3 regions of the Xanthobacter sp. 91 genome follow, and region 3 is predicted to be linked to each of the others. Evidence: predicted binding sites of a transcription regulator. Region 3 holds the regulator's gene; each other region holds the start of a gene.
The links. The regulator HrcA, encoded in region 3, represses chaperone genes, less so after heat shock. The targets are predictions, from matches to a motif close to GTTAGCACTCNCNNNNNGNGAGTGCTAAC.
Positions count from the first base shown of each region.

Region 1: groES (co-chaperone GroES) is a predicted target of HrcA. The motif match lies at 6,051-6,079, and genes of this name have one in related genera.
Region 2: groES (co-chaperone GroES) is a predicted target of HrcA. The motif match lies at 7,888-7,916, and genes of this name have one in related genera.

Region 1 covers NZ_JNIB01000001.1:4,376,877-4,386,551, reverse strand. The annotation lists gene glyA (serine hydroxymethyltransferase) at 1-856, opposite strand, end outside; gene A37E_RS0120475 (TonB family protein) at 1,141-1,980, opposite strand; gene exbD (TonB system transport protein ExbD) at 1,977-2,483, opposite strand; gene exbB (tonB-system energizer ExbB) at 2,490-3,584, opposite strand; gene groL (chaperonin GroEL) at 3,870-5,501, opposite strand; gene groES (co-chaperone GroES) at 5,609-5,923, opposite strand; gene A37E_RS0120450 (usg protein) at 6,320-6,598, shown strand; gene A37E_RS0120445 (exopolysaccharide biosynthesis protein) at 6,835-7,437, shown strand; gene queA (tRNA preQ1(34) S-adenosylmethionine ribosyltransferase-isomerase QueA) at 7,452-8,540, shown strand; gene tgt (tRNA guanosine(34) transglycosylase Tgt) at 8,537-9,675, shown strand, end outside.
Region 2 covers NZ_JNIB01000001.1:2,266,318-2,275,992, reverse strand. The annotation lists gene mutY (A/G-specific adenine glycosylase) at 1-729, opposite strand, end outside; gene A37E_RS0110760 (DciA family protein) at 816-1,310, shown strand; gene A37E_RS0110755 (DsbA family protein) at 1,570-2,229, shown strand; gene A37E_RS0110750 (4-oxalocrotonate tautomerase family protein) at 2,297-2,704, opposite strand; gene A37E_RS0110745 (LysR substrate-binding domain-containing protein) at 2,812-3,687, shown strand; gene A37E_RS0110740 (protein adenylyltransferase SelO) at 3,894-5,405, shown strand; gene groL (chaperonin GroEL) at 5,853-7,499, opposite strand; gene groES (co-chaperone GroES) at 7,553-7,843, opposite strand; gene A37E_RS0110720 (hypothetical protein) at 8,147-8,701, shown strand; gene glsA (glutaminase A) at 8,775-9,675, opposite strand, start outside.
Region 3 covers NZ_JNIB01000001.1:2,460,394-2,470,068, forward strand. The annotation lists gene A37E_RS0111610 (Na/Pi symporter) at 1-1,564, shown strand, start outside; gene A37E_RS0111615 (STAS domain-containing protein) at 1,548-1,850, shown strand; gene epmA (EF-P lysine aminoacylase EpmA) at 1,891-2,964, opposite strand; gene efp (elongation factor P) at 3,155-3,724, shown strand; gene A37E_RS0111630 (response regulator) at 3,895-4,296, shown strand; gene grpE (nucleotide exchange factor GrpE) at 4,315-4,962, opposite strand; gene hrcA (heat-inducible transcriptional repressor HrcA) at 5,084-6,184, opposite strand; gene rph (ribonuclease PH) at 6,342-7,055, shown strand; gene rdgB (RdgB/HAM1 family non-canonical purine NTP pyrophosphatase) at 7,055-7,687, shown strand; gene hemW (radical SAM family heme chaperone HemW) at 7,741-8,913, shown strand; gene sppA (signal peptide peptidase SppA) at 9,001-9,675, shown strand, end outside.

The DNA of each region.
Region 1 (9,675 bases), 1.9 Mb from region 3:
TGGCGGCGATGACATGCATCAGCGGACCGCCCTGGATGCCGGGGAAGATGGCCGAATTGACCTTCTTGGCGATGTCCTCGTCATTGGTGAGGATCATGCCGCCGCGCGGGCCGCGCAGGGTCTTGTGGGTGGTGGTGGTCACCACATGGGCGTGCGGGAACGGGCTCGGATGGGCGCCGCCAGCCACGAGGCCCGCAAAATGCGCCATGTCCACCATCAGCAGCGCGCCGACGGAATCGGCGATGGCGCGCATCTTGGCGAAGTCGATGACGCGCGGATAGGCGGAGCCGCCGGCCACGATGAGCTTCGGCTTGTGCTGGTCGGCGAGCTGCGCCACCGCCTCATAATCGATGCGCTGGTCGTCCTCGCGCACGGTGTAGGGCACCGGCTTGAACCACTTGCCGGACATGTTCACCGGCGAGCCGTGGGTCAGGTGCCCGCCGGCCGCGAGGTTGAGGCCGAGGAAGGTATCGCCCGGCTGGAGCAGCGCGAAGAACACGCCCTGGTTCGCCTGGCTGCCGGAATTGGGCTGCACGTTGGCGAAGGCGCAGCCGAACAGCTTCTTGGCGCGCTCGATGGCGAGATTCTCGGCCACGTCCACGAACTGGCAGCCGCCGTAGTAGCGCTTGCCCGGATAGCCCTCGGCATACTTGTTGGTGAGCACGGAGCCCTGCGCTTCGAGCACGGCGCGCGAGACGATGTTCTCGGAGGCGATCAGCTCGATCTCGTCCCGCTGGCGACCCAGCTCCGCTTGCACCGCGCCGGCGATCTCGGGATCGGTCTCGGCGAGAGAGGCGGTGAAGAAGCGGTTCATTTCCTCCGTGACGGAGGAGCGGTTCGCGTCCTGCGAGGCCATGGGAAGGTCTCCGGTGATGGCGTGGAGGCTCCGGACAAGGGCGGCAGGCGCCCGGCCGGAGCGGACCCTGCGCTTATCACAGGGCGAAGGTGAAGTCCAAAGCCGGCTGGTGCGGCGTGTGGGCTCGGGGCCGCGGGAAAGGCCGGGCTGGCGGGGGCGGACGGCAGGCGGGAGCAGGGCGAACCGGCACGAAGGAAGGCCAGCTGGCGGGCGGCCCTCCTCGTCCCCTCCCCTTCGTCATGGCCGGTCTTGTCCCGGCCATGACGGAGCGCCCGTTGTCTCCTTCAGTTGCGGAAGTTGATCGCCACACCGAAGCTCATGCCTTTGCCGTCGGGCGGGGCGGGAAAGGGCGAGGCGCGCCGGGCCATGGCCACCGCCTCCTGGTCCAGCACCGAATTGCCGGAGGAGCTCGCCAGAGACACGCCGGTCACCGCGCCCGAGCCGGAAATCGAGATGCTGATCCCCGGCCGCCCCACGTTCGAGCCCTGCGGGCGTTTGAAGCGGTTGAGATGGGCGAAGGCGCGCGATTTCCAGTCCGCCAGCGCAGCCGAGCGGGCGGCCGCGGCACCCGGCGAGGGAGCGGCGGTGGTCTGGGCGGTGGGCGCCTCCGAGCGCGGCGCGGCGGTGGTGGTGGGAGCGGTCCGCCGACGGGTGGGCTTTGCCTCCTTCTTCGGCTTCTCCACCTCCTTGGGCCGGGGCTTCTCCTCCTCCACCTTCTTGGGTTCGGGCTTGGGCAGCACCACCTCGGCCTCCGCCGGTGCGGGCGGGGTCTCCGGCATCTTCTCGACCGTCTCGGTCACCTGCGGCTCGGGCGGCGGCGGCTCGGCCTCCTCCGGCTCTTCCTTGGCATCAGGCACGGGTTCCGGCGCCTGGATCATCTGCGGGCCGGGCGCCACTTCTTCCTGGGACGGCTGACTGACCGCCATGGGCGCCAGCTCGATCATGATGGCGGCGGGCGGCGACTGCTCGCCCGGCGCATCCTTGTTCCAGTTCAGCGCCACATAGACGGCGGCGGCATGGAGCGCGACCACCAGCAGCACACCCGCGGCGAGCCGCAGGATCATGTTGCGCAGGTGGTAGCGGTCGAAATCGTGCCAGTGGTGGTGGTGGTGAACCGCGCTCACCGGGCCGCTCCGGGGGCTCCGGCAGATGCGGGCGGGACGGCAGAGGCCGGGGTGACAGCGGGCGCGGGCTGCGTCGCCGGCGCGGGTTCGCCGCCTTCGAGGCCGACGAGGGCGACCTTGAGATAGCCGGCGGTACGCAGGAGGTTCATCACCTCCATCACATCGCCATAGGGCACCGTCTTGTCGGCGCGCACGAACACGCGCTGCTGTCGGTCGGCATTGGTGCGCCCGTCCAGCATGGCGCCGAGGCCGGTACGGGTGACGGGATCATCACCCAGCGCCAGCGTGAGGTCCTTCTTGACGGAAAGGAACAGCGGCTTGTCCGGGCGGGGCTGGGGCTGGGCGTTGGAGGCGGGCAGGTCCACCTTCACGTCCACCGTGGCGAGGGGCGCCGCCACCATGAAGATGATGAGCAGTACCAGCATCACGTCGATGAACGGCGTGACATTGATCTCGTGGTTTTCGGCGAGGTCGTCCCCGCCATGATCAAGCTTGGCGGCCATGGGGGCTCACTCCGCGGCGGTGCGCAGGCGCGGGGCCTCCACCTCGGCCGCGGCGCGGTCGAGGTCGCGGGAGAGATGGCGCATCACCTCGGCGGACGTGTCGGCGAGGTTCGCCTTGTAGGCGGCGATGGCGCGGGCGAACACGTTGTAGATCACCACCGCCGGGATGGCCGCCACCAGGCCGATGGCGGTGGCGAGCAACGCTTCGGCGATGCCGGGAGCGACCACCGCGAGATTGGTGGTCTGGGCCTTCGAGATGCCGATGAAGGCATTCATGATGCCCCATACCGTACCGAACAGGCCGACGAAGGGCGCCGTGGCGCCGATGGTCGCGAGCACGCCGGTGCCCGCCGTCATGCGCCGGCCGGCCTTGGCCTCGATGCGCGAGAGGGCGACGGCGACGCGCTCCTTGATGCCGTCCACCGGCAGGCCGGCAGAGGCGTGCCACTCGGCGAGCGCGGCGCGCACGGTGGCGGTGGCCGGGCTGTTAGCCTTGGGCATTTCGGCCGCGGCATCGGACAGGGTGACGGCCCCGCGCAGCGCCTTCAGCGTGCGGGAGACGGCACGGCGGGCGAACAGCAGCTCGAGGGATTTCGCGAACCACACGCTCCAGGTGAGGACGGAGGCGAAGGCGAGGCCCAGCATCACCGCCTTCACAACCATATCGGCGGCCATGAACATGCCCCAGGGGGACAGGTCATGGGGCAGACGTGCGTCGGCGACGCTCTCGGGCGCCGGCACGGAGGGGGCAGGCTCAACCGGCTTGGGTGCCCACGGAGCGGGCGCAAACTCGGCTGGAGCGGCGGCAGAAGGAGCGGCGGCGGAAGGGGCCGCCTCGGAAGGCGCGGTCGTCGAGGGGGCGGCCGTGGAGGAAGCGGTCGTGGACGGAATTGCAGCCGGGGTGGGCGCCACCGCGGCAGCAGGCGCCGCGTGCTGGTGCGTCTCGGCGGGAGGAGCCGGCTGCGCCAGAACGGCGGCAGGCCCTGAGGTCACGGCCAGCAACAGGCCCAACGAAAGCACAGCCGCGCCCCTGGGCGTCAGCGAAGAAGCACGGAAAACAGCACGCCCGGCAGACGTGCGCGAGATCAAGCGAACAGGCATCGCGCATCACCAATAATCAAAACGGACAGGCTGGCGATCCCTCCGCCGGGAATAGCTGGCTCGCAACCTTATACTCCCATTCGCTGCAGAAGCTAACCCGTGCCCCCCAACATTGTCGGCAAAGCCCTGTGATATAGAGTTATTTCAATCTGGCGCAGGGGAAATTCATGACGCTGGGGAATGCACTTCACCAGCCCCAAAACGAGAACGGCCGGGCAAAATGCCCGGCCGTTCCGTTGAAATAACCGCCCAAAATCACGGGCGACGTCAGAGGTCCGCTCTACCTCAGAAGTCCATGCCGCCGCCCGGCATGGCCGGGGCCGCGGGAGCGTTCTTCTTCGGCAGCTCGGCGATGAGGGCCTCGGTGGTGATGAGCAGGCCGGACACGGAGGCAGCATCCTGCAGGGCGGTGCGCACGACCTTGGTGGGGTCGATGATGCCCGCCTTCACCATGTCCACATATTCGCCGGTCTGGGCGTTGTAGCCGAAGGTGTAGTCGTTGGACTCGAGGATCTTGCCCACCACGACGGAGCCGTCGTCGCCGGCATTCTGCACGATCTGGCGCGCCGGAGCCTGGATGGCGCGGCGGACGATCTCGATGCCGGTCTTCTGGTCGGCATTGTCGACCTTGAGGCCGTCGAGCACCTTGATGGAGCGCAGCAGGGCCACGCCGCCGCCGGGGACGATGCCTTCTTCCACCGCAGCGCGGGTGGCGTGCAGGGCGTCGTCAACGCGATCCTTCTTCTCCTTGACCTCGACCTCGGTCGAGCCGCCCACGCGCACCACGGCAACGCCGCCGGCGAGCTTGGCGAGGCGCTCCTGGGCCTTCTCGCGGTCATAGTCGGAGGTGGTGGTCTCGATCTGCGCGCGGATCTGGGCGATGCGCGCCTCAATGTCGGCCTTCTCGCCGGCGCCGTCGACGATCGTGGTGTTCTCCTTCTCGATCACCACCTTCTTGGCGCGGCCGAGCATGGAGAGGTTCACGCTGTCGAGCTTGATGCCGACTTCCTCGGAGATCACGGTGCCGCCGGTCAGGATCGCGATGTCCTGCAGCATGGCCTTGCGGCGATCGCCGAAGCCCGGAGCCTTGACCGCAGCCACCTTCAGGCCGCCGCGCAGCTTGTTCACCACGAGGGTGGCGAGAGCCTCGCCTTCCACGTCCTCGGCGATGATCAGCAGCGGACGGGCCGACTGCACCACCGCCTCGAGCACGGGCAGCAGCTCCTGCAGGCCGGCGAGCTTCTTCTCGTTGATGAGGATGTAGGGCTCCTCGAACTCAACGCGCATCTTCTCCGCATTGGTGATGAAGTACGGAGAGAGATAGCCACGGTCGAACTGCATGCCTTCCACGACATCCAGCTCGGTCTCGGCGGTCTTGGCTTCCTCGACGGTGATGACACCCTCGTTGCCGACCTTCTTCATCGCCTCGGCGAGGAACTTGCCGACCTCGGCGTCGCCGTTGGCGGAGATGGTGCCGACCTGGGCGATCTCGTCGTTGGAGGTCACCTTGCGCGAGTTGGCGGCGAGGTCCTTCACGATGGCGTCCACCGCGACGTCGATGCCGCGCTTCAGGTCCATCGGGTTCATGCCGGCGGCAACCGCCTTGGCGCCTTCCTTCACGATGGCCTGGGCCAGCACGGTGGCGGTGGTGGTGCCGTCGCCGGCGAGGTCGTTGGTCTTGGAGGCGACCTCACGCACGAGCTGGGCGCCGAGGTTCTCGAACTTGTCTTCCAGCTCGATCTCCTTGGCCACCGACACACCGTCCTTGGTGATGCGGGGGGCGCCGAAGCTCTTCTCGATGACCACGTTGCGGCCCTTGGGGCCGAGCGTGACCTTCACGGCGTTGGCGAGGATGTCGACGCCGCGCAGAACCTTGTCGCGCGCGTCTACGGAGAATTTCACGTCCTTGGCAGCCATGTGGCGTGCTCCTTCAGATTGGGACGATTAAACGGAATGGCGAATGCCGCGGGACCGGGCGCCTGGGGCTGCCTCGGCCCTGCGACTGAAAATCAGGCCGCCTGAGTTCAGGCCGCTTTCTTGACGCCGGCCGCGTTCTCGATGACGCCGAGGATGTCGCTCTCCTTCATGATGAGGAGATCCTGGCCGTCGATCTTCACTTCGGTGCCGGACCACTTGCCGAACAGCACGATGTCGCCAGCCTTGACGTCGAGCGCCACCAGTTCGCCCTTCTCGTTACGGGCGCCGGGACCGACCGCGACGACTTCGCCCTGCTGCGGCTTCTCCTTGGCGGTGTCGGGGATAATGATGCCGCCGGCCGACTTCTGCTCGGCCTCGATGCGCTTGACGACCACGCGGTCGTGCAGGGGACGGAAACCCATAGGGAGACCTCCGGTTCGATGTTGTCCATCGGGGTTGCCTGTTTTGAAGGCGCCGGGAACCCCTCAACCCGGCCCGACCGCGATCTAAGGGCGGCAAATTGGAGCCGCAAGGGGTCGGCTCAAAAAATTTAGCACTCAAGGGAACTGAGTGCCAGCAGCCCGTCTCCCTTCAGTTTGAGCGGAAGCCGGGCGGCTCGCCGGCTACGCACAGCGCGAGCCCGGGCGCGGCCCGGCGCTGTCAGCAGTCCGGATCGAAGGCTGCTAGAGCATTGTTTTTGCAGACGGAAACCAATCTTTAGCCTTGGCCACGGCAAAGTGCGTAGCCGACAATGAAGTGTCCGGTCCCGTCTTCCCCAGCCCTGTTGGCGGCGGGGCCGCGGATTGGAGGTGTGACCCATGGCTGCCAAGGTGTCGCGTGACTTCGTCCTGCAGATGGAAGGCTACGGCCTCGCCACGGCCGAGATCCTCTATCGCATGCCCGACCACCCCGGCCTGCTCCAGACCTTCCTCTGGCAGGACTACGACCTGTGCCCGCGCTTTCCGGAGCTGAACAAGTTCCTGGAATTCTGGCGACGCGAGATCGAGGGGCCGCTCCATTCCGTGCGCGTCGCCCATTCCGGCCTCATCAAGCCCGCCGAGTTGCGGTCCGTGGACGGAATGTTCCTTTTGAACTGATGTGGAGCAATCTCCCTGCGTCAGGGACTTTCCGTATCAGTCAACGGTCTTTATGGTTTCGATCGGGCGGTGAGGACATGCACGTCCCCGCGGGGGTGGGGCGTGCATGTCCGCTCAATTCCATGTGCGGCGTGATGGGAACAGCGCAGGCCTGACCCAGCGGAATTTTTGCGCCCCAGTGCCCTCCCGCTGCCGTTTTCCGGTTGTAGCTGAAGCGTCCATTCCATGAGGGCGCCTTGGATCACCGCACGCCACGAACATCCGAACTCCTGGCCGCCGTGCTCGCCGCGCAGGAGGCGGATCAGGTCGCCATCGGCGATCTGGTGAACGCGCTGCGCAATCGCGCCTTCGGCATTCTCTTCCTCATCTTCGGCATACCCAACTGCATCCCCATGCCGCCGGGCATCCCCGTGGTGTGCGGCATCATCCTGGGCCTCATCGGCCTGCAGATGATGCTGGGCCGGCAGGAATTGTGGCTGCCGGCGTGGATTGCCCGCCGCACCTTCTCCCGCGCCATGCTGGAATCGATCGTCACCCGCTCCCGGCCGTGGATCGAGCGGTTCGAGCGCGTCTCCCGCCCCCGCTTCGAAGAGTTCGCCGGCCCCACGGCCCGGCGGATCGTGGGCGCGACGGTGGTGGTGCTGGGCTTCATCCTGCTGCTGCCCATCCCCTTCCTCGGCAATCTGCCGCCGGGATTTGCCGTCTGCATCTTCGGCCTCGGCCTCGTGGAGCGGGACGGCCTCGTCATCCTCGCCGGCTTCGGCGCGACGATCCTCGGGCTGATGGTGACAGCGCTGATGAGTTGGGCCATCTACCAGGGCGCCATCGCCATCTTCTGAGACCTTCCCCCTCCATGCGTGTCGACGCCTTCGATTTCCACCTCCCCGAGGAGCGCATCGCCCTGCGCCCCGCCGAGCCGCGCGACACGGCGCGGATGCTCGTCGTCCGCCCCGGCGCCACGCCGGAGCTGGAGGACCGCATCGTGCGCGACCTGCCGGACTTCCTGCGGCCCGGCGATACGGTGGTGGTGAACGACACCCGCGTCATCCCCGCCGCGCTGGAGGGCGTGCGCTCGCGCGAGGGCGGCTCGGACGTGGCGTTGGAGGCGAACCTCATCAAGCGTCTCGCGCCGGACCGCTGGCGCGCCTTCGCCAAGCCGGGCAAGCGCCTGCGGGTCGGCGACCGCATCCGCTTCGGCGGCGAGGGCGGCGCCTGCCTGCTGGGCACGCTCGATGCGACCGTTGCGGCCAAGGAGGACGACGGCTCCATCGTCCTCGCCTTCGATTTCGCCGGAGACGTGCTGGACGAGGCGGTAGCGGCCGTGGGGCACATGCCCATCCCGCCCTATATCGCCGCCCGCCGCCACGAGGATGCGCGGGACAAGGACGACTACCAGACCCTGTTCGCCCGTGTCGCCGGCTCGGTGGCGGCGCCGACCGCGAGCCTGCATTTCACGCCGGACCTTATCACCCGCATGGCCACCGCCGGCGCGGCGCTGCACAAGGTGACGCTGCATGTGGGCGCCGGCACCTTCCTACCGGTGAAGGCCGATGACACCTCCGGCCACACCATGCACGCCGAGTGGGGAGAAGTGACGCGCGAGACGGCCGACGCCCTCAATGCGGTGAAGGCCAAAGGCGGGCGCATCTTCACCATCGGCTCCACCTCCACCCGGCTGATCGAGAGCGCGGCGGGAGAGGACGGCGCCATTCGGCCCTTCGTGGGGGAGACGGACATCTTCATCACCCCCGGCTACCGTTTCCGCGCGGTGGACGGAATGCTCACCAACTTCCACTTGCCGCGCTCGACGCTGGTGATGCTGGTGGCGGCCTTCATCGGCCATGAGGCGCAGAAGCGCGCCTATGCCCATGCGATTGCGGAAAATTACCGCTTCTATTCCTATGGCGATGCGTGCCTGCTTCTGCCACAAGGCGGCGCATGACGTCCGAAACGCCTGCCGACACCTTTTCCTTCACCCTCTCCGCCACCGACGGCGCCGCCCGCACCGGCTTCGTCTCCACCCCGCGCGGGCGCATCCGCACACCGGCTTTCATGCCAGTGGGCACGGCCGCGACGGTGAAGGGGCTCTATTTCGACCAGGTGAAGGCGGCGGGCGCGGATATCGTGCTCGGCAACACCTATCACCTCATGCTGCGCCCCGGCGCCGAGCGGGTGGCGAAGCTCGGCGGCCTGCACAAGTTCATGCGCTGGGACGGGCCGATCCTCACCGATTCCGGCGGCTTCCAGGTGATGAGCCTGTCGAGCCTGCGCAAGATGAGCGAACAGGGCGTCACCTTCCGCTCCCATGTGGACGGCGCCTATCACGAGATGAGCCCGGAACGCTCGGTGGAGATCCAGGGCCTGCTCGGCGCCGACATCCAGATGCAGCTCGACGAGTGCGTGCGCTTGCCCTGCACCGACGAGGAGGCCGAGCGCGCCATGCGCCTGTCGCTCCGCTGGGCGGAGCGTTCCAAGCGCGCGTTCGAGACGCAGCCCAAGGGCCGCGCGCTCTTCGGTATCGTGCAGGGCGGCGCCGTGCCGGCGCTGCGGGTCGAGTCGGCCCGCGCCCTCGCGGACATGGACTTCCCCGGCTATTCCATCGGTGGCCTTGCGGTGGGCGAGCCGCAGGAGGTCATGCTCGCCATGATCGAGACGGTGGCGCCGCACCTGCCGACGACCAAGCCCCGCTACCTCATGGGCGTCGGCACGCCGGACGATCTGCTGGAGAGCGTCGCGCGCGGCATCGACATGTTCGACTGCGTGATGCCCACGCGCTCCGGCCGGCATGCGCTGGCCTTCACCCGCTTCGGCCGCATCAATCTGAAGAACGCCCGCCACGCGGAAGACCCGCGTCCGCTGGACGAGGAGAGCGACTGCCCGGCCTTGCGCGATTATTCCCGCGCCTATCTCCACCACCTCGTGCGCTGCGAGGAGATGCTGGGGGCCATGCTGATCTCCTGGGCCAACATCCACTACTACCAGCAGCTCATGGCCGGCGCCCGCGCCGCCATCGCAGCGGGCCGGTATGGGAACTATGTGGCCGAGACGAAGGAAGGCTGGGCGCGGGGCGACCTGCC
Region 2 (9,675 bases), 190 kb from region 3:
CTCGCCCTTGGGCGCCTTCACCGGATAGAGCGCCGCATCCCCCGCCGCCCGCGCCTCGCACGGCTCCATCCACGGGCAGAGCGAACAGGCGGGCGAGCGCGGCGTGCAGATGGTGGCGCCGAGGTCCATCATCGCCTGCGCGAAATCGCCCGGGCGCTGCGCTGGCGTCAGCGCGGCGGCCAGCGCCTTGATTCGCGGCTTGGCGCCGGGCAAAGGCTCGGCCACCCGATAAAGCCTTGAGACGACGCGCTCGATATTGCCGTCCACCGGGCTCGCCTTGAGGTCGAAGGCGATGGAAGCGATGGCCGCCGCCGTGTAGGGGCCGATGCCGGGCAGGTCGAGCAGCGCCGCCTCGTCGTCCGGGAAGCGCCCGCCATGGCGCGCCACCACCGCCTGCGCGCAGGCGTGCAGGTTGCGGGCGCGGGCGTAATAGCCGAGCCCCGCCCAGGCGGAGAGCACCTCCTCCAGCGGCGCGGCGGCCAGATGCGAGACCGTGGGCCAGCGGGCGAGGAAGCCGGTGAAATACGGCCCCACCGCCTTCACCGTGGTCTGCTGGAGCATGATCTCGGAGAGGAAGACGTGGTAGGGGTCCGCCGTCCGGCCCGGCTCGGCGCGCCAGGGCAGGCGGCGGCGGTGACGGTCGTACCAGGCGAGGAGCGCGGCGGGCGCCGGAGCGCCGGGTCTTCCGGCACCGCTTGCGGCCGCGCGTGCGGCGGGGGAGGATGTCATGCGGCCAAGGTGGCCGCGCCCGCGTGCCGGGGCAAGGGGTTCGGTGCCCCGTCGCCCCACCATCCCGTCCGTCCGCCGGAGACGCCTTGAACAGGTCCAACTTCACCCGCCGCTACCGAGGCCCGCGCCCCCTCGCCGATTTCGTGGCGCCGGGGATCAGCGACCTGTGCGGCCGCGCCGGCTTCTCGGTGGTGGAGGTGGTGACCCATTGGGACGAGATCGTCGGCCCCGACCTTGCGCCCCGCTGCGTCCCCCTCAAGCTGCAATGGCCGCGGGAGGACGGGGCGGCGGCCACCCTCGTGGTGCGGGTGGAAGGCGCCTATGCCATCGAGCTGCAATATGCCGCCGGCATCGTGGTGGAGCGAATCAACGCCTATTTCGGCTGGCGCTGCGTCGGCCGCCTCACCCTGCGCCAGGGCCCGGTGCCCCAGCGCCACGCACCGCCGCCCGTGCCGCCGAAACCGGACAAGGCGACCATCGCCGCCGTGCGACACGAGATCGGCAGCTTCGAGGACGAGGCGCTGGCCGAGTCGCTCGCAAAGCTCGGCGCGCTGGTGCGGCGCGAGCAGCGCGGCGGCTAGGGCGCGGGGGCCAAGCGGGCGCCAAGCGGCCGCGGGGGGTGCTGACCGGCCGGCGTTCACCCGTCCGTTATCTCGGGCGCGCGGCGCGGGCCTTTCCCGCCATAAGGGCGACATGATAGAGCGCGAAGGCTCTTCTGCAGGTTCGGCGGTGCGGTGCCGGACTGTTCCCGTTTCCCGTTCTGATGCCCTAACGGAACCGGCGATGCGGCCAAGATCGGCGAATGCCGGTCGCCAGCCGCCGGACCATTCGGAGATGTCCATGATTGTCGATCGCCGCCGTTTCCTGGTCACCGCAGGTCTCGCCGCGCTGGCGGCCGGGCTCGGCCTGCCGCTCTCCTTCGATCCCGCCGCGGCCCAGACCGTGGAGCAGGCCAAGCTGATCGCCCCCGAGGCGAGCCCGCTGCCGGAGAAGGCGCTGGGCAGCGCCACGGCGCCGGTCACGGTCATCGAATATGCCTCGATGACCTGCAGCCACTGCGCCGCCTTCCACACCGGCACCTTTCCGGAGCTGAAGAAGAAGTACATCGACACCGGCAAGGTGCGCTTCATCTTCCGCGAATTCCCGTTCGAGCCGGTGGCCACGGCCGCCTTCATGCTCGCCCGCTGCATGCCCGAGGACAAATATTTCCCCATGGTCTCGACCCTGTTCGAGACGCAGAAGACCTGGGCCTACAGCACCGATCCGGCCGCCGGCCTCCTCGCCGTGGCCAAGCAGGCCGGCATGAGCCAGGCCGATTTCGAGAAGTGCCTCACCGACCAGCAGCTCGGCGAGAAGGTGCAGGAAAGTGCCCTCTACGCCAACAAGGAGCTGGGCGTGAACGCGACCCCCACCTTCTTCATCAACGGCAAGAAGGTCTCCGGCGCCCTCGGCATCGCCGAATGGGACAAGGAACTGGCGCCGCTGCTCGCCGGCAAGTGAGGCGAGATATCTGCATCATCAAGGGCCGGTGCGCTGCGCCGGCCCCTTTTATTTGTGAGGGTCAAGCTCACGCCGCCCGGAGCTTCCTCTCCACATAGCGGCTTTCCTGCGTGCGCCCGCCATAGCCATAGGCATCGGCCTTCACCTCGCGCACGAGGATGTAGCTCTCCTCATCCAGATCCGGCAGCAGGCCGGACATGGCGGCGAAGACGGCTTCCAGATAGGCGGCCTTCTCGTCCTTGGTATTGGTGCCGTCCACCACCAGGATGTCGAGGGAGAAGGACGTCCGCCGCTTCGCCGACAGCGCCTCCCCGCCCACGAACCAGTGTTCGGCCGGCACGAAGGAGACGGCTACCGCCGTCACCTTCGGGTCCTTGCGCAGGATGCGGGCGGTGAGATCGGACAGGGTAGCGGCGACGGTCGCCGCGAGGGCGTCGTCCGGGGCGCCGGACAGCTTCACGTTCAAGATGGGCATTTCGTCCTCCAGGGCTGCCATCGGTGCAGCGATGGCTTCTTGTAGGCCGCTCGCATCCATGAGAAAAATTGAATTCTAAAATTCCAGAGATTTGCTAATCTCATATCATGATCCGCAATCTCGACCTCGACCTCATCCGCAGCTTCGCCGCCGTGGCCGATCTCGGCTCCATCTCCGCGGCGGCGCGGAAGGTGGGACGCAGCCAGTCCGCGGTGAGCCTCCAGATGGACCGGCTCGCCGAGGCGGTGGGCTTCTCCCTTCTGGAGCGGCGCGGGCGGGCGGTGTCCCCCACCCTGCGCGGCGCCGCCTTCCTGGAGGATGCGCGGCGCCTGCTCGATCTCAACGACCGCATCCTCACCCAGCACGTCCACGGCGCCTTCGCCCAGCCGCTGCGCCTGGGCTTCGTGCAGGATGTGGGTGAGCAGGTGCTCCAGCGCATCCTCTACCGGCTTTCCGCGAGCTTCCCGCAGGCGCCCATCACGGTGCGGGTCTGCACCACATCCACCATGCTCGACATGCTGCGAGCCGAGGAGCTGGACGTGGCCGTGGGCTTTCGCAGCGAGAGCGAATTGCCCGCCTCCCTGCTGCTGCGTGAATCCATGGTGTGGATCGCCGCCCGCCACCTCCGCCTCGACCGGGAGGCGCCGGTGCCCCTCGTGCTGTTCGAGCACCCGTGCTCCTGCCGCACGGCCGCCATCGCCGCGTTGAACGCCGCCGGGCGGCCGTTCCGCATCGCCTTCACCAGCCCCAGCCTGCCGGGCCTGATGGCGGCGGTGGGGGCGGGCATGGGCGTCACCGTGCGCTCGCCGCGGGCGCTCAGGCCCGACCTCGCCATCGTCGCCGACCTCGACCGCGCGGCGCTGCCGGACATGGAATTCCTGCTCTACACCCGCCCCGGCGTCCGCCCCCCGGCGCTCCAGAAGGTGGAAGAGGTGCTGCAGGAAGAATTGCGGCGCGAGCATCCGCTCTACGCGGTGGCGTGACCCAGCCCGCGCGGCGATTGAGCGAGGGCAACGCCCCTAAGCCCGCGCGGCGCCTGAGCGAAGGCAGCACAAAAACCCCGCGCGGCGATTGAGCGGAGGCAACGCATAACTCGCTCAAGCTGGACAGGCTGGGACGAACCCGGCACCCTTTTCTGATCGTTCGGTCCGGGACTGCCCCTTTTCGAGCCCGGCGGAGATTGCCCCCGATGACCACCAGCGCCACCCCGCAACCGCCCGCGAAAGCGTCCCCCGCCTTCCCGTTCGACAATTCCTATGCCCGCGACCTCGCCGGCTTCTATGCGCCCGTTCTCCCCACTCCGGTGGAGGCGCCGGCCCTTGTGAAGGTGAACACCGCCCTCGCCGAGCTGCTGGGCCTCGACCCCTCCGCCCTCGCGACCCCCGAAGGCGTCGCCGTGTTCGCCGGCCTTGCGGTGCCGGAGGGGGCGGAGCCCATCGCGCTCGCTTATGCCGGGCACCAGTTCGGCCATTTCTCGCCGCAGCTGGGGGATGGCCGCGCCATCCTGCTCGGCGAGGTGGTCGGCCGGGACGGGCTGCGCCGCGACATCCAATTGAAGGGCTCCGGCCCTACCCCCTTCTCCCGTCGCGGCGACGGGCGGGCGGCGCTCGGGCCGGTTCTGCGCGAATACATCGTCAGCGAAGCCATGGCGGCGCTGGGCATTCCCACCACGCGGGCGCTCGCGGCCGTCACCACCGGCGAGCCGGTGCTGCGCGACCGGGCGCTGCCCGGCGGCGTGCTGGCGCGGGTGGCGGCGAGCCACATCCGCATCGGCACCTTCCAGTTCTTCGCCTCCCGCAAGAGCTTCGACGCGGTGAAGCAGCTCGCCGACTACACCATCGCCCGCCATTATCCCGACCTTAAGGGGGCGGAGACCCCCTATCTCGCTTTGCTCGACGGCGTGATCGGCCGGCAGGCGGCGCTGGTGGCGCGGTGGCTGTGCGTCGGCTTCATCCACGGGGTGATGAACACGGACAACATGTCGGTGTCCGGCGAGACCATCGATTACGGCCCCTGCGCCTTCATGGACGCCTACGACCCCAACACGGTCTTCTCCTCCATCGACGAGATGGGCCGCTACGCCTATGGCAACCAGCCGGACATCGCCCACTGGAACCTCGCCCGCTTCGCCGAATGCCTCATCCCCATCATGGGTGAGGACCGGGAAGCCGCCATCGCCGCCGCCAATGCGGCGCTCGGCACCTTCCCGAAGCGCTTCTATGCGGCCTACCACGCCGGGCTTGCCGCCAAGATCGGGCTGCCGGAGGCAAGCGAAGCGGATGTGGCGCTCGCCCATGACCTCCTCAACGTGATGATCGGCTCCAGGGCCGACTTCACCCTCACCTTCCGCCGCATCGGCGCGCTGGCGGAGGACGAGGACGCGGGCGGGCCGGTGCGCGACCTGTTCCTCGACCGGGAAGCCTTCGACACCTGGGCCGAACGCTGGCGCGCGCGCCTCGCCGAAACCGGCCGATCCGGCGCCGACATCCGTGCCGGGATGGATGCGGTGAACCCGCTCTTCATCCCCCGCAACCATCTGGTGGAGGAGGTCATCGCCGCCGCCATCGAGCGCGGCGACCTTAGCCCCTTCGAGCGGCTGAACACGGTGCTGGCGCGGCCCTATGACGAGCAGACGGACTTCGCCGCCTATGCGGGGCTGCCGCCGTCCATGGAGGGGTATCGCACGTTCTGCGGGACGTGAGGGGGTGATGTGGACAGTCCTCGCGCCCCGGACGCATGGAGCGTGAGCGGAATGCGAGCCGGGGTCCAGCGCAAAGGGCCGCCGTAGGCGCTTCCGGCCCCAGCGCTCTCAGGCATTGCCCCGCTGCGCGGGAACTCGTGCGCTGGACCCCGGATCCGCGCTCCGGCCGCGCCGTCGCTTGTCCGGGGAACCGGCGGCGACATCCCGTCCCGCCCTCGCGTCCCGGACGCATGCAGCGTCAGCGGAATGCGAGCCGGGACCCAGCGCAAGAGTTCGCCGAAGGCGCTTCTTTCCCCCGACGCTCTCAGGCCTTGCCCGCTTCGCGGGAGTTTCGCGCTGGCCCCCGGATCAGCGCTCCACCTTCGGTGTCGCTTGTCCGGGGAACCGGCAAAAGAAAAGGGCGCGGCCGAAGCCGCGCCCTCTCTCATTTCTGGACCGGTGGATGGATCAGAAGTCCATGCCGCCCATGCCGCCCATGCCGCCGCCGGGCATGGAGGGCATGCCGCTGTCGCGCTTGGGAAGCTCGGCGACGAGCGCCTCGGTGGTGACGATCAGGGCCGCGATGGAGGCGGCGTCCTGGAGGGCGGTGCGCACGACCTTGGCCGGATCGACGATGCCGGCGGCGATCATGTCCACATACTCTTCCGTCTGGGCGTTGAAGCCGAAGGACGGATCGTTGGACTCCTGCACCTTGCCCACCACGATGGAGCCTTCCACGCCGGAATTCTCGGCGATCTGGCGGATGGGGGCCTCGAGGGCGCGCAGGACGATCTTGATGCCGGCCTTGATGTCGGCGTTGTCGGAGGTGACCTTCTCCACCGCCGCCTTGGCGCGGAGCAGGGCGACACCACCGCCGGGGACGATGCCCTCTTCCACCGCAGCGCGGGTGGCGTTGAGCGCGTCGTCAACGCGGTCCTTCTTCTCCTTCACCTCGACCTCGGTCGAGCCGCCGACGCGGATCACCGCGACGCCGCCCGCGAGCTTGGCCAGACGCTCCTGGAGCTTCTCGCGGTCGTAGTCCGAGGAGGTCTCCTCGATCTGCGCCTTGATCTGGTTCACGCGGGCCTCGATGTCGGCCTTCTCGCCGACGCCGTCCACGATGGTGGTCTTTTCCTTCTCGAGGATGACCTTCTTCGCGCGGCCGAGCTGGGCGATGGTGACGTTCTCGAGCTTGATGCCGAGATCCTCGGAGATCACGGTGCCGCCGGTGAGGATGGCGATATCCTCGAGCATCGCCTTGCGGCGATCACCGAAGCCGGGAGCCTTCACGGCCGCGACCTTCAGGCCGCCGCGCAGCTTGTTGACCACGAGGGTGGCGAGCGCCTCGCCTTCCACGTCCTCAGCGATGATGACGAGGGGACGACCGGTCTGCACCACGGCCTCAAGGACCGGCAGGATCGGCTGGAGGCCGGAGAGCTTCTTGTCGAAGATGAGCAGGAAGGGCTCTTCCAGGTCGGCGATCATCTTCTCCGCATTCGTGATGAAATAGGGAGAGAGATAGCCGCGGTCGAACTGCATGCCTTCGACCACTTCGAGCTCGGTCTCGGCGGTCTTGGCTTCCTCGACGGTGATGACGCCTTCGTTGCCCACGCGCTGCATGGCGCCGGCGATCATCTCGCCGATGGAGGCATCGCCGTTGGCGGAGATGGTGCCAACCTGCGCGACTTCGGCGGAGGAGGAGACCTTCTTGGCGCGGGCGCGGATGTCGGCGATGGCCGCGGCGACGGCGAGGTCGATGCCGCGCTTCAGGTCCATCGGGTTCATGCCGGCGGCGACCGACTTGGCGCCTTCCTTCACGATGGCCTGGGCCAGAACGGTGGCGGTGGTGGTGCCGTCGCCGGCGAGATCGTTGGTCTTGGAGGCGACCTCACGCACGAGCTGGGCGCCGAGGTTCTCGAACTTGTCCTCGAGCTCGATCTCCTTGGCCACCGACACACCGTCCTTGGTGATGCGGGGGGCGCCGAAGCTCTTCTCGATGACCACGTTGCGGCCCTTGGGGCCGAGGGTCACCTTCACCGCATTGGCGAGGATGTCGACGCCGCGCAGCAGCTTCTCGCGCGCGTCCGAGGAGAACTTTACTTCTTTGGCAGCCATAACGGCCTCCTTGTGATTCTGTTTCGGTGGACCGGCTCAGAAGCGCGGACGCATCACTTGGCGATGACGCCGAGGATGTCGCTTTCCTTCATGATGAGCAGGTCCTGGCCGTCGATCTTGACCTCGGTGCCGGACCACTTGCCGAACAGCACGCGGTCGCCGGCCTTCACGTCGAGCGGGACGAGCTTGCCGCTCTCGTCACGGGCACCGGCGCCCACCGCGATCACCTCGCCCTCCTGGGGCTTTTCCTTGGCGGTGTCGGGGATGATGATGCCGCCGGCGGTCTTCTGCTCGGCTTCGATGCGCTTGACGACCACGCGGTCGTGCAGAGGACGGAAGGACATGGGTCGTTACCTCTTCGGGGGGAGCGCGAGCCTTGGCCCGCCGTTCTGGCACTCCCGAATGAAGAGTGCCAAGCTCGTCGCGGAGATAAGGGCGCGCCCGGCGAACGTCAAGGCGCGCTGCAGCAATCGGTGGGCTAGCAAAGCGGTAACGAGCCGTGGGATAAGCTGTTCAAGAGCTGAGGCTTGACGGCGGGCGGGGGCGATGCGGACGGCATCGACGTCGACGGCGCAAGCCTTTATGGTCAGGCGACTGCCTGGGTGGTCGCATTCTTGTTCCAGGCGGCGGGAGGCCTCGGAAAGCACATGACGAAGATGGTTGCGGGATCCAAGTCTGCTTTCGAGCGATCTGCGTTCGGGCGGTCCGCGTTCGGATGGACGGCCTTCGGGCGGCCGCGCGCCGCGCTGGCCGGCGCTGCCCTTGCCGTGCTGGCCCTCGGCCTCGCCGGCTGCGAGACCACCCCTTCCGCGCCCCCGCCGGCCGCGCGCCCGGTCTTTACCAGCCCGATCCCGCCCGACCGCCTCGTCGGCCGCTGGGGCCTCGCCGCCTATCACCGGCCGGACGACGCCACCCGCACCGAAGCCCAGGCCAAGGCCTCCTGCGGCAACCAGCCGTATGTTATTACCGCCGGCACCAATGGCGGCGTGATGATGTACCTCGCCGACGACAACAAGCTCACCGAGCTGGTGTCGAAGCAGGTGGGCAACGGCCCGGTCTACATCGGCCCGCCGGACGACCCGGCCGGCGGCGAGCGCGACCGTCAGGTGGTGCGCTTCGACGGCAACATCCTGGTGCTGAAGTTCGTCGATCCGGAAGTGGCCAAGCGCTACGGCACCATGGTCTACGTGCGCTGCTCATGACCTGAGGGGCCGCGCGCCCCTCTTCTGCGCCGGAGGCTCACCGCCCGAAGGCGGCAAAAAACCCAAGAATGGCTCAGCGCCCGAGGGCGCTGAGCATGGCGGACCCCCGGTTGGTGGGGTCGAACACGTGCAGGCCCAGTTCCTCGGCCAGTTCCCGGAAGGCGGCGATGCCGCGCACGGAATTGCCGCGCCCGTCGAGCCGCGGTGAATAGGTGGCGATGCCGAGCTGGCGGTTGACCACCCCGAGGATGCCGCCGCCCACCCCGCTCTTGGCCGGCACGCCCACATCGAACGCCCAGTTGCCGGCGAAATTGTACATCCCGCAGGTGAACATCACGGCCAGCGTGGCGCGCACCGCGTCCACCGCGAAAGCCGTCGTGCCGGTGAGCGGGTTCTCGCCGATATTGGCCAAAGTCGCCCCCATGCGGGCGAGGTCGCTGGCCGTCACCAATATGGAGCACTGGCGGAAATAGAGGTCCAGCGTCGCGTCCACCCCGGCGGTGAGCGCGCCGGCGCTGGTGAGGAGGTGGGCGATGCCGCGGTTGCGGTGGGCCGTCTCCGCCTCCGAGCGGAACACCGCCTCGTCCACCGCGAGCCGCCGGCCCGCCGCCGCCGAAAAGCGATCCAGCACGAACTCCAGCGCCTCGGCGCCGAGATGCTCCACCAACAGGCCGGACACGGTGATGGCCCCGGCATTCACCATGGGGTTGAAGGGCCGGTTGGTCTTGGCATCGAAGACAATGGCGTTGAAGGCGTCGCCCGAGGGCTCCACCCCGACGCGGGAGAGCACCTTTTCGCGGCCGGCCACCTCAAGGGCGAGACAGAAGGCAAATGCCTTCGAAATCGACTGGATGGTGAACGCCACGTCGGCATCGCCCACCGCGACCACCTCCCCCTCCACCGACACGGCGGCGATGCCGAAGCGGTCCGGGTCCACCCGCGCCAGTTCGGGAATGTAATCGGCGAGCGCGCCG
Region 3 (9,675 bases):
GGGCCGCAAGGTGCGCGCACTGCTGCGCCGGGCGACGCGCTCCCCGGTGATGGGGCTGCTGTGCGGGACGCTGGCGGGAGCGGCCACGCAATCCTCCAATGCCGTCGCGGTCATCAGCGGCAATCTCGTGCGCGGCGGTGCCTTCACTACGCGCGATGCCATTCCGGTCGTCGCCGGCGGCAATGTGGGGACGTCTGCGCTGGTGTTCGTGGCGGCAATCGATTTCCGCCTGCTCGTGCTTTACATCGTCGGCACCGTCGGGCTCGCCTTCCATTTCAAGCTGGACCGCCGTCGCGGCATGGCGCAATGGATGGGCGTCGCCTTCGGCCTCGCGCTGGCCCTGCTTGGCCTCGATTTCATCAAGCAGGCGCCGCGGGCGCTGGACATTGCGTCGGTCGCGGGCAGTCTCGCCGACCATCTGACTCCGCTCCTCGGCTTCTTTCTCGGGTTTGCGGTTTCCGCCGTCAGCCAGTCGTCCTCGACCCCAACGATTCTGGTCCTGGCCCTGATGCAGGCCGGCCTCCTCGGCCTCCACGATGCGGTCTTCATCGTGCTCGGCGCGAATCTTGGTTCCGGGTTTGCGGCCATTCTCTCGGCCGGCGGGCTGGAGGGGACCGGCCGCCAACTCTGTTATGTCCATGTTCTGGTGAAGGCCGTGGGCTGCCTCATCGTCGGAGCCTTCTTCGGCCTTGGCGGGGTGGTCGGCTTCGACGGCTTCTCGACCCTCTCTGCCGTGGGCAACGACAAGGCGTCCATGTCCCTGTCGGTTCTGTTCCTCGCCCTTCAGGTGGCGGGCGCGATCCCGGTGGCTTTCGCGCGAGGGCTTTCCGAGAGGTTCGCCGCCGCCATGAGCCCGCCCACGCTGGAGGATGGCGCCTCTCGCCCGCGCTTCATCCATGACGAAGCGCTGGCGGACCCCTCGACGGCACTCGACCTCGCCGTTAGCGAGACCCTGCGGCTCATCAAGCTCTTGCCGACCCTGCTGCCGGACCTCGACCAGACGGACAACGGCGACGCCGGCGAACGGCTGGCCCTGTGGCGTGGCGCTGCCTCGGTGGGCCTTGCTGTGGACCAGTTCATTTCGGAGCTCATCGCTGTCGGCCTCGCCCGCGACAGTCTGGAAATCGCCCTGCATCACCAGGCGCTTGTGGAAAACGTGCGCACGCTCCAGGACACGCTGCACGACTTCACCGAGGTGGTGGAGGGCTTCGACGAGGTGCCGCCGCTCGCCTTTGCCCTGTCGGAATCGTTACGGGCGATCACTTTGTCCCTCGCCGACGCCACCGATGGGCCGGCCGATGATCTCGACCTCATCATCGCGCTCTCCGGCGATCGGTCGGAGATGTTGAACCGCATCCGCCGCCAGCTTGCCGCTACGGCACTCGACGCGGGGGCGGACGCGCGGCAGCTGCTGCTGGCGACCAGCCTGTTCGAGCGGGCGATCTGGCTGGTGCGCCGCAGCGCGATTGCGTTGCGCACGCCGGAGAATGAGGATAATCCGGAGCGTCCGGCCGCCGCGGAGGCGGACATCAAGCGAGTAGGGGCCGATGCACATCGAACGTGAGCAGGTCGGAAGCGACGTGGTGCTGAAGGTGGCGGGGCGTCTCGACACGCCCAACGCCAAGCCGTTCGAGGCGAGCCTCATGGAGGTCGTCTCCATGACCGACGGGGGGATCGTGGTGAACCTCGCCGGAGTGGACTATGTGTCCTCCTCCGGTCTGCGGGCGCTGCTGGTGGCCGGCAAGGCCATGCGCGGGGCGAAGCGCAAGCTCGCGCTCTCTTCGCTCCAGCCGCAGATCCGTGAGGTGTTCGACATCTCCGGCTTCTCGACCCTGTTCGAGATCAACTGATTCTGCTGAGACTTGGGGCCGGAGCGGTCGCAAGGCTGATCTAAAGTCCAGCGACCGGCGCCCAGAGCACGTCCTCGATCCGCCTCGCTCCGCTTGCCAGCAAAGCGAGCCGGTCGAAGCCGAGGGCACAGCCGCTGGCCGGAGGTATGAGCGTCAGCGCCGCGAGGAAGTCCTCGTCGAGCGGATAGCGCTCCCCATAGAGCCGTTCCTTCTCGTCCATGTCCTTTTCGAAGCGCCGGCGCTGCTCGTCCGCGTCCGTCAGCTCGCCGAAGGCGTTTGCGAGTTCCAGCCCGCAGCAATAGAGCTCGAACCGCTCGGCGAAGCGCGGATCCTCCGGCTTCGGCCGGGCGAGAGCCGCCTCGCTCACGGGATAGTCTGTCAGGATGGTGGGGCGGCCGACGCCGAGATGAGGCTCGATCTTCTCCACCAGCACGCGCGAGAACACGTCGCCCCAGGTGTCGTCAGGCGCAGTGCGGATGCCGGCCTCGGTCGCGGCGCGGGCGAAGGCGGCGGCATCCGGTGCTTCCCCCGCGGCCGGCAGAAGGGCCTCAAGGTCCATCCCCGCATGGCGGGCGAAGGCCGCGACGAGCGTCAGGCGCTCCGGGGCGGCGAAGGGATCGCAGGTCTTGCCGCGATAGTGGAAGGCCGAGGCTCCGCCGGCCTCGGCGGCGCGGGCGAGGAGGGCGGCGCAATCCTCCATCATCGCCGTGTAGGGCGCACCGGCGCGATACCATTCCAGCATGGTGAACTCGGGATGGTGTGCCATGCCACGCTCCCGATTGCGGAACACGCGGGCGAACTCGAAGATCTTCGGCTCCCCGGCCGCGAGCAGCTTCTTGGCCGCGAACTCGGGTGAGGTGCGCAGGTAAAGTCGGTGAGTTGTCCCGTCCGGGCCGATCAGCTCAGTCCCGAAGGCGTGGAGGTGGGTCTCGTTGCCCGGCGAGACCTGCAGCGCCGACGTCTCGACCTCGATGAAACCGTCCTGCGCGAAGCCTGCGCGCACGGCGGCGGCGATGCGCCCGCGCGCGAGCAGGAAGGGGCGGCGGTCCGCGTGAACGTCGGGTCGCCACCACGGCGGGGAGGGAGGCGCCAGCGAAGAGTTCGATACCGCCATGACGTAGGTTCCTCGTTGCGGCCACCTGGGCTGCCCGCCGCCACTTGGCCTCGGGGCCGGAAAGACGAGTGCAAGACTGGCGTTGCGCGCCATTATCGCTATGGTGCGCGCCGAACCAGCCAGACGGCGCCGCCGTCAACCGTTTTCCAATCGGCGCGGGCGCCGCGCATCAGGTCAAGGAAGAGCCGACGTGGTCAAGGTTATCGCCAGCACCCTGCGCAAGGGCAACGTGGTCGACATCGACGACAAGCTGTACGTTGTTCTCACTGCCGAGAATATCCATCCCGGCAAGGGCACGCCGGTGACGCAGCTCGACATGCGCCGCATCTCCGACGGCGTGAAGATCTCCGAGCGCTACCGCACCACCGAGCAGGTGGAGCGCGCCTTCGTGGAAGATCGCCCGCATACCTTCCTCTACGAGGATTCCGACGGCTACACCTTCATGAACCCGGAAACCTATGATCAGGTGACCGTGCCGAAGGATGTCATGGGCGACCAGTCCGTCTATCTCCAGGAAGGCATGGAATGCATGCTCTCCACCCACAATGGCGTGCCGATCGCGATCGAGCTGCCGGCCCGCGTGGTGCTGGAGATCGTGGACACCGAGCCGACCGTGAAGGGCCAGACGGCCTCTTCCTCCTACAAGCCCGCCATGCTCTCCAACGGCGTCCGCACCATGGTGCCGCCGCACATCGCGTCCGGTACGCGTGTTGTCGTCATGACCGCCGACGCTTCCTACGTGGAGCGCGCGAAGGACTGACCTTCCGCTTGTGATCCCGGAAGGGCGGTTTCCGGCCCTTCCGGTTTTCTTTCAATACCTTGCTGCGGGGCGTGGAACTTTTCCCCCGGCCGCTGGTTGACCCCCGACATGGCCCTGAGGGGACATGCAGTCAGCCAAGGCGTTGAAGAATGATCTTGTCGGGAAGGCGGGTGCTCGTCGTTGAGGACGAGTTTCTCGTGGCACTGGGGCTCGAAGACAATCTGAGGTCGCTGGGCTACACCGTGGTCGGGCCGATCGCGAGCCTCGCCGCCGCGGTCTCGGCCGCGTCGTCCGAGCGCATCGACGCCGCGATCCTCGACGTGAACCTTGCGGGCGAGCCGGTCTATCCGGCCGCGGCGATCCTGGCCGAGCGCGGCATCCCCTTCATCTTCTGCTCGGGCTATACTGGCAGCGTGCGCATGCCGGCGGAATTCGTCGACGCGCCGCGGGTGGCCAAGCCGTACACCAGCCGTGTCATCGCCGATGCGCTTGCCGACCTCATCGGATCGGGTCGCGGCCCAGGCGGCAGCGACCGCGGGAGGCGGGATGTCGCCGCCTCCAACGATATGTGATCTTCCAGAGAGCCTGATTCAGGCCGCGCCGGCGGCCTTGTTCGTCTCAGCCTTCGGGCCACCGCGGGCGACACCGACCATGGCGGGCCGCAGAACGCGCTCGCCGATGACGTAGCCGGCCTGCACCACCTGCACCACGGTACCGGTCGGCACGCTCGGGTCCGGCACCTCGAACATGGCCTGATGAAGGTTGGGATCGAACTTCTCCCCCTTCGGCTCGATCTTGCGGATGCCGTGCTTCTCCAGCGCCTTCACGAGGCCGCGCTCGGTCAGCTCCAGTCCGTCCAGCAGCGCCTTGAAACTGCCTTCTGCGGTCGCCTTTGCGTCCGCCTCTACCGAGCCGAGGGCCCGGGCGAGATCGTCCGCCACGTTCAGCACGTCGCGGGCGAAGGAGGCAATGCCGTAGGTCTTGGCGTCCTGGATTTCCTTCTCGGCGCGGCGGCGCACATTCTCCGCCTCCGCGAAGGCGCGCAGGAACTTGTCCTTGAGGCTCGCGATCTCGCCTTCCAGGCGCGCCTTGTCGCCCGCCGGGTCGCCGATGGCGGCGTCCGCCATAGCGGTGGCTTCCGCCTCGGCGGTCGCCTCGTTCACCTGCGCATTGCCCTGCGCGGCACCGTTTTCGCTTGCGTCGCCGCCGGTCTCGGGCGCGCGCTTCTGCTCGCTCATCCGGTTACTTCCCCTGCCTTGAGATTCGCCCGAGGTCACTACGCCACCGGGCAAAGGCCAATCGTCCCGGCGCATATCGGGGCGATGGGGGGAAAAATCAAGTCGTGGTGATCCTTATCCCTCACGCAGCGTCCGCACCCGGTGCGCCCAGTACCCGGCTCACGAGGCGGGCGGTGAAGTCCACCATGGGGACGATGCGGCCGTAATTGAGCCGCGTCGGGCCGATGACACCCAGCACGCCCAAGACGCGTCCCTGCCCATCGCGGTAGGGCGCGACGATGGTGGAGGAGCCGGAAAGGGAGAACAGCCGGTTCTCCGAGCCGATGAAGATGCGCAGCGCCTGCGCCTCCTCCGCCCGGCCGAGCAGTTCGGAGACCTCGCGCTTGGTCTCGAGATCGTCGAACAGCAGGCGGATGCGCTCCAGATCCTCCAGCGCCCTGAGATCCTCCAGCAGCTTCGCCTGACCGCGCACAATGAGGGTCCGCTCGCCCGGCCCGTCGCCGGACCAGGAGGCGAGCCCCGCCTCCACCACGCGGGCGGTCAGGGTGTCGAGGTCGCGGTTGATCTCGGCGAGCAGGCTCTCCATCTCCTGCCGGGCGTCGGAGAGGGTGCGGCCGCGGATGTGGGCATTGAGGAAATTGGTGGCCTCGGTGAGGGCGGAGGTCGGCAAGCCGGGCGGAAGGGCGAGCGCGCGGTTTTCCACCTGCCCGTCCTCCGATACGAGGATGACGAGAGCGCGGCCCGGCTCCAGCGGCACGAATTCCACATGCTTCAGGCGGGGGTCGGTCTTGGTGGCCGTGACGACCCCGGCACCGCGGGCGAGGCCCGAGAGCAAAGCGGAGGCTTCCTGCAGAACGCCTTCCACCGTGGTGGTGCGTGCGGCGGCGAGCACCTGCGTTTCGATATTGGCCCGGTCACGCTCGTTGACGTCGCCCACCTCCATGAGCGCATCGACGAAGAAGCGCAGGCCGCGCTCGGTGGGCAGGCGCCCGGCGCTGGTATGGGGGGCATAGATCAGCCCGGCCGCCTCCAGGTCCGCCATCACGTTGCGGACCGAGGCGGGAGAGAGGGTCATGGGGATCAGGCGGGCAATGTTGCGCGAGCCCACCGGCTCACCGGTGGCGAGGTAACTCTCCACGATCTGGCGGAAAATCTCGCGCGAACGCTGGTCGATCTGCGCGAGGCCGCCGGTCGAGAGGGGCAGGAACGGATCGAGCGCCACGGGTTCAGCCTTCGGAGCCAAGGATTTCGCTGGCTCTAATGTGTCCCTCGCCGGGGCTGGGTTCAAGCGCCACGCGGGGGCTCCTACCGCCCTTGCTTTCCTCCCGGCGCGCGGCGCTCTAAAAGGAGCGCCCATGACGCACAAAGAGGTATCCATTATGCGGCCCAGCAAGCGCGCCCCCGACGAGATGCGCGCGGTGTCCTTTGAACGGGGCGTGATGCGCCACGCGGAAGGCTCCTGCCTCGTGAAGTTCGGCGACACCCACGTTCTCGTCTCCGCGACGCTGGAGGAGCGCCTGCCGCCGTGGCTGAAGGGCCAGGGACGCGGCTGGGTGACGGCGGAATATTCCATGCTGCCCCGCGCCACCCACGACCGCACCCGACGCGAATCCACCACCGGCAAGCAGTCCGGCCGCACCCAGGAGATCCAGCGGCTGATCGGGCGTTCGCTCCGCTCGGTCACGGATCTCGTGGCGATGGGCGAGAAGCAGATCACCATCGACTGCGACGTGCTCCAGGCCGACGGCGGCACCCGCACCGCCTCCATCACCGGCGCCTGGATCGCGCTTCATGATTGCCTGAGCTGGATGAAGTCCCGCTCCATGATCAAGGAGATGCCGCTCAAGCAGCACGTGGCGGCGGTCTCCTGCGGCATCTACGAGGGGACGCCGGTGCTCGACCTCGATTATGCCGAGGATTCGGTGGCCGAGACCGATGCCAATTTCGTCATGACCGGAACTGGCGGCATCGTGGAAATCCAGGGTACGGCGGAAAAGACGCCCTTCACCCAGGACGAACTGCTCTCGCTGCTGTCGCTGGCCCGCTCGGGTGTGGATCAGCTCGTCTCCCTCCAGAAGCTGGCGATCGGCTGATGGCGCGCCAGCTCACCGGCCGGCTGGTGGTGGCCACCCACAATCCCGGCAAGCTCATCGAAATGAAGATGCTGCTGGAGCCTCACGGGGTGGAGGCCGTCTCCGCTGGCGAGCTCGGTCTGCCCGAGCCGGAGGAAACCGAGACCACCTTCGAGGGAAACGCCCGCCTGAAAGCTGTGGCGGCGGCCAACGCCGCCCAGCTTCCGGCGTTTGCCGACGACAGCGGCCTCGTCATTGACGCCCTCGGCGGTGCGCCAGGCATCCACACAGCCCGTTGGGCGGGACCCGACCGCGATTTCGAGATGGCCATGGAGAAGGTGGAGGCCGAACTTCGGAAGGTCGGCGCCACCGAGCCCGGCCAGCGCCATGCCCGCTTCGTCTCGGCGCTCTGCATCGCCTGGCCGGATGGGCATCTGGAGGAGTTCGAGGGCACCGTGGACGGCACCCTCGTTTGGCCGCCCCGTGGCGCCAAGGGGTTCGGCTACGATCCCATGTTCCTCCCCGAGGGCCATGTGAAGACCTTCGCCGAGATGACGGCCGACGAGAAGCACGGTATGCCGCCCAAGGGCTTCGGCCTTTCCCACCGTGCCCGCGCCTTCCTGAAGCTCTCGCAGGCTTGCCTGAAGGGGTGAGCGCAATCTTGGATCAGGCTCCGTCCGCGAACCCTCCGGCACGCCCTCTCCCGATGGGGGGCGAGGGTGTTGACGGCATCGAGGACACGCAGGGCGGCTTCGGTGTCTATGTGCATTGGCCGTTCTGCAAGGCCAAATGCCCCTATTGCGACTTCAACAGCCACGTCCGGCTCGTGCCGCCGGACGAGGCGCGCTACATCGCGGCCTTCCGGCGCGAGATCGCCCACATGCGGGCCCTGTCGGGACCGCGAAACGCGGAGACGGTCTTCTTCGGCGGTGGCACGCCTTCCCTCATGGCCCCCACCACCGTCGGCGCGATCCTGGAGGCCATCAACGAGGCCTGGCCGCTCACTGCCGATGCCGAGGTGACGCTGGAGGCGAATCCGACCTCCGTGGAGGCGGAGCGGTTCCACGGCTATCGGGCTGCGGGCGTCAACCGCGTCTCCCTCGGGGTGCAGGCCCTGGACGATGCGGACCTCCAAGGGCTCGGGCGGATGCACTCGGTCGCCGAGGCGCTGGCTGCCGTGGGCATCGCGCGCCGTGCATTCGATCGTGTGTCCTTCGATCTCATCTATGCCCGTCCGCGCCAGACGCCCGAAGCCTGGGCGGCTGAGCTGCGGCGCGCGCTCGCTGAAGGCTGCGAGCACCTGTCCCTCTACCAGCTCACCATCGAGCCGGGCACGCCGTTCGAGCGGCTGTACGGCGCCGGCAAACTCATCCTGCCCGACGACGACCTGTCTCGCGCCCTGTGGGACGTGACGCAGGAGGTGACGGCGCAGGCCGGCCTTCCCGCCTACGAGGTTTCCAACCATGCCCGGCCGGGTGCCGAGGCGCGGCACAATCTTGTCTACTGGCGCTATGGCACTTACGCCGGCATTGGCGCCGGAGCCCATGGACGGCTGGTGTCGGGCAACATCCGCCATGCCACATTCACCGAGCGGTCGCCGGAAGCGTGGCTGAAGCGGGTGGAGGCGGACGGGCACGGCATTATTTCCGACGAGACGCTGTCGGCAGCCGAGCAGGCTGACGAAATGCTGCTCATGGGCCTGCGCCTGAAGGAAGGCTTGGACCTCGCCCGCCATGCCCGCCTCGGCGGCCGCGTGGATCCGGAACGCCTCGCCACGCTGGAGGCGGAAGGGCTGGTGGCGCTCAATGCCGGACGGCTGTGCGTGACCGCCGCTGGATTTCCGGTCCTCAATGCCGTGATCGCCGCGCTGGCGGGTTAGGTTCGCCACGCGGGAACGCTTGCCAACGCCGTGCCGCCTGCTTAAGTCCGCGTGGGGCTTGGGACTGCCTGCCGAGGAACGCGCACCATGTCGCTGGATGCCGACCAGATCGTCGAACGCCGCCGCCTCCGGCGGAAGGTCACATTCTGGCGCGTGCTCGGGGTGCTCGGCGTCGTCGCCGCCGTGGCGGTAGGCGTGTCGGCCCTGCTTGGCCGTGATATTCCCGCCTCCTCGCCCCATGTGGCGCGGATCATGATCGGCGGCATCATCCGCAACGATCGCGAGCGGGTGGAGCTTCTGGAGGAGATTGGACGCTCCCGCGCCAGCGCCGTGATCCTCTCCATCGACAGCCCTGGCGGCACCGTTACGGGCTCCGAGCAATTGTACGACGCGCTGCGCCGCCTCGCTGCCAAGAAGCCGGTGGTGGCCGTCGTGGAAGGCGTCGCCGCCTCCGGCGCCTATATCGCGGCGCTGGGCGCCGACCACATCGTGGCCCGTCGCAATGCGCTCGTCGGCTCGGTGGGCGTGATCTACCAGTTTCCCAACTTCACCGAGCTTCTGAAGACCGTGGGCGTGACCATGGAGGACATCAAGTCCTCTCCGCTCAAGGCCTCGCCCAACCCCTACACGCCGGTGACACCGGAGGCGCGCGCCGCCGTGGATTCGCTGGTGAAGGACAGCTACGCCTGGTTCAAGGATCTCGTGGGCGACCGTCGCAAGCTCTCCGACGCCAAGCTCGCGAACGTCTCTGACGGACGCGTT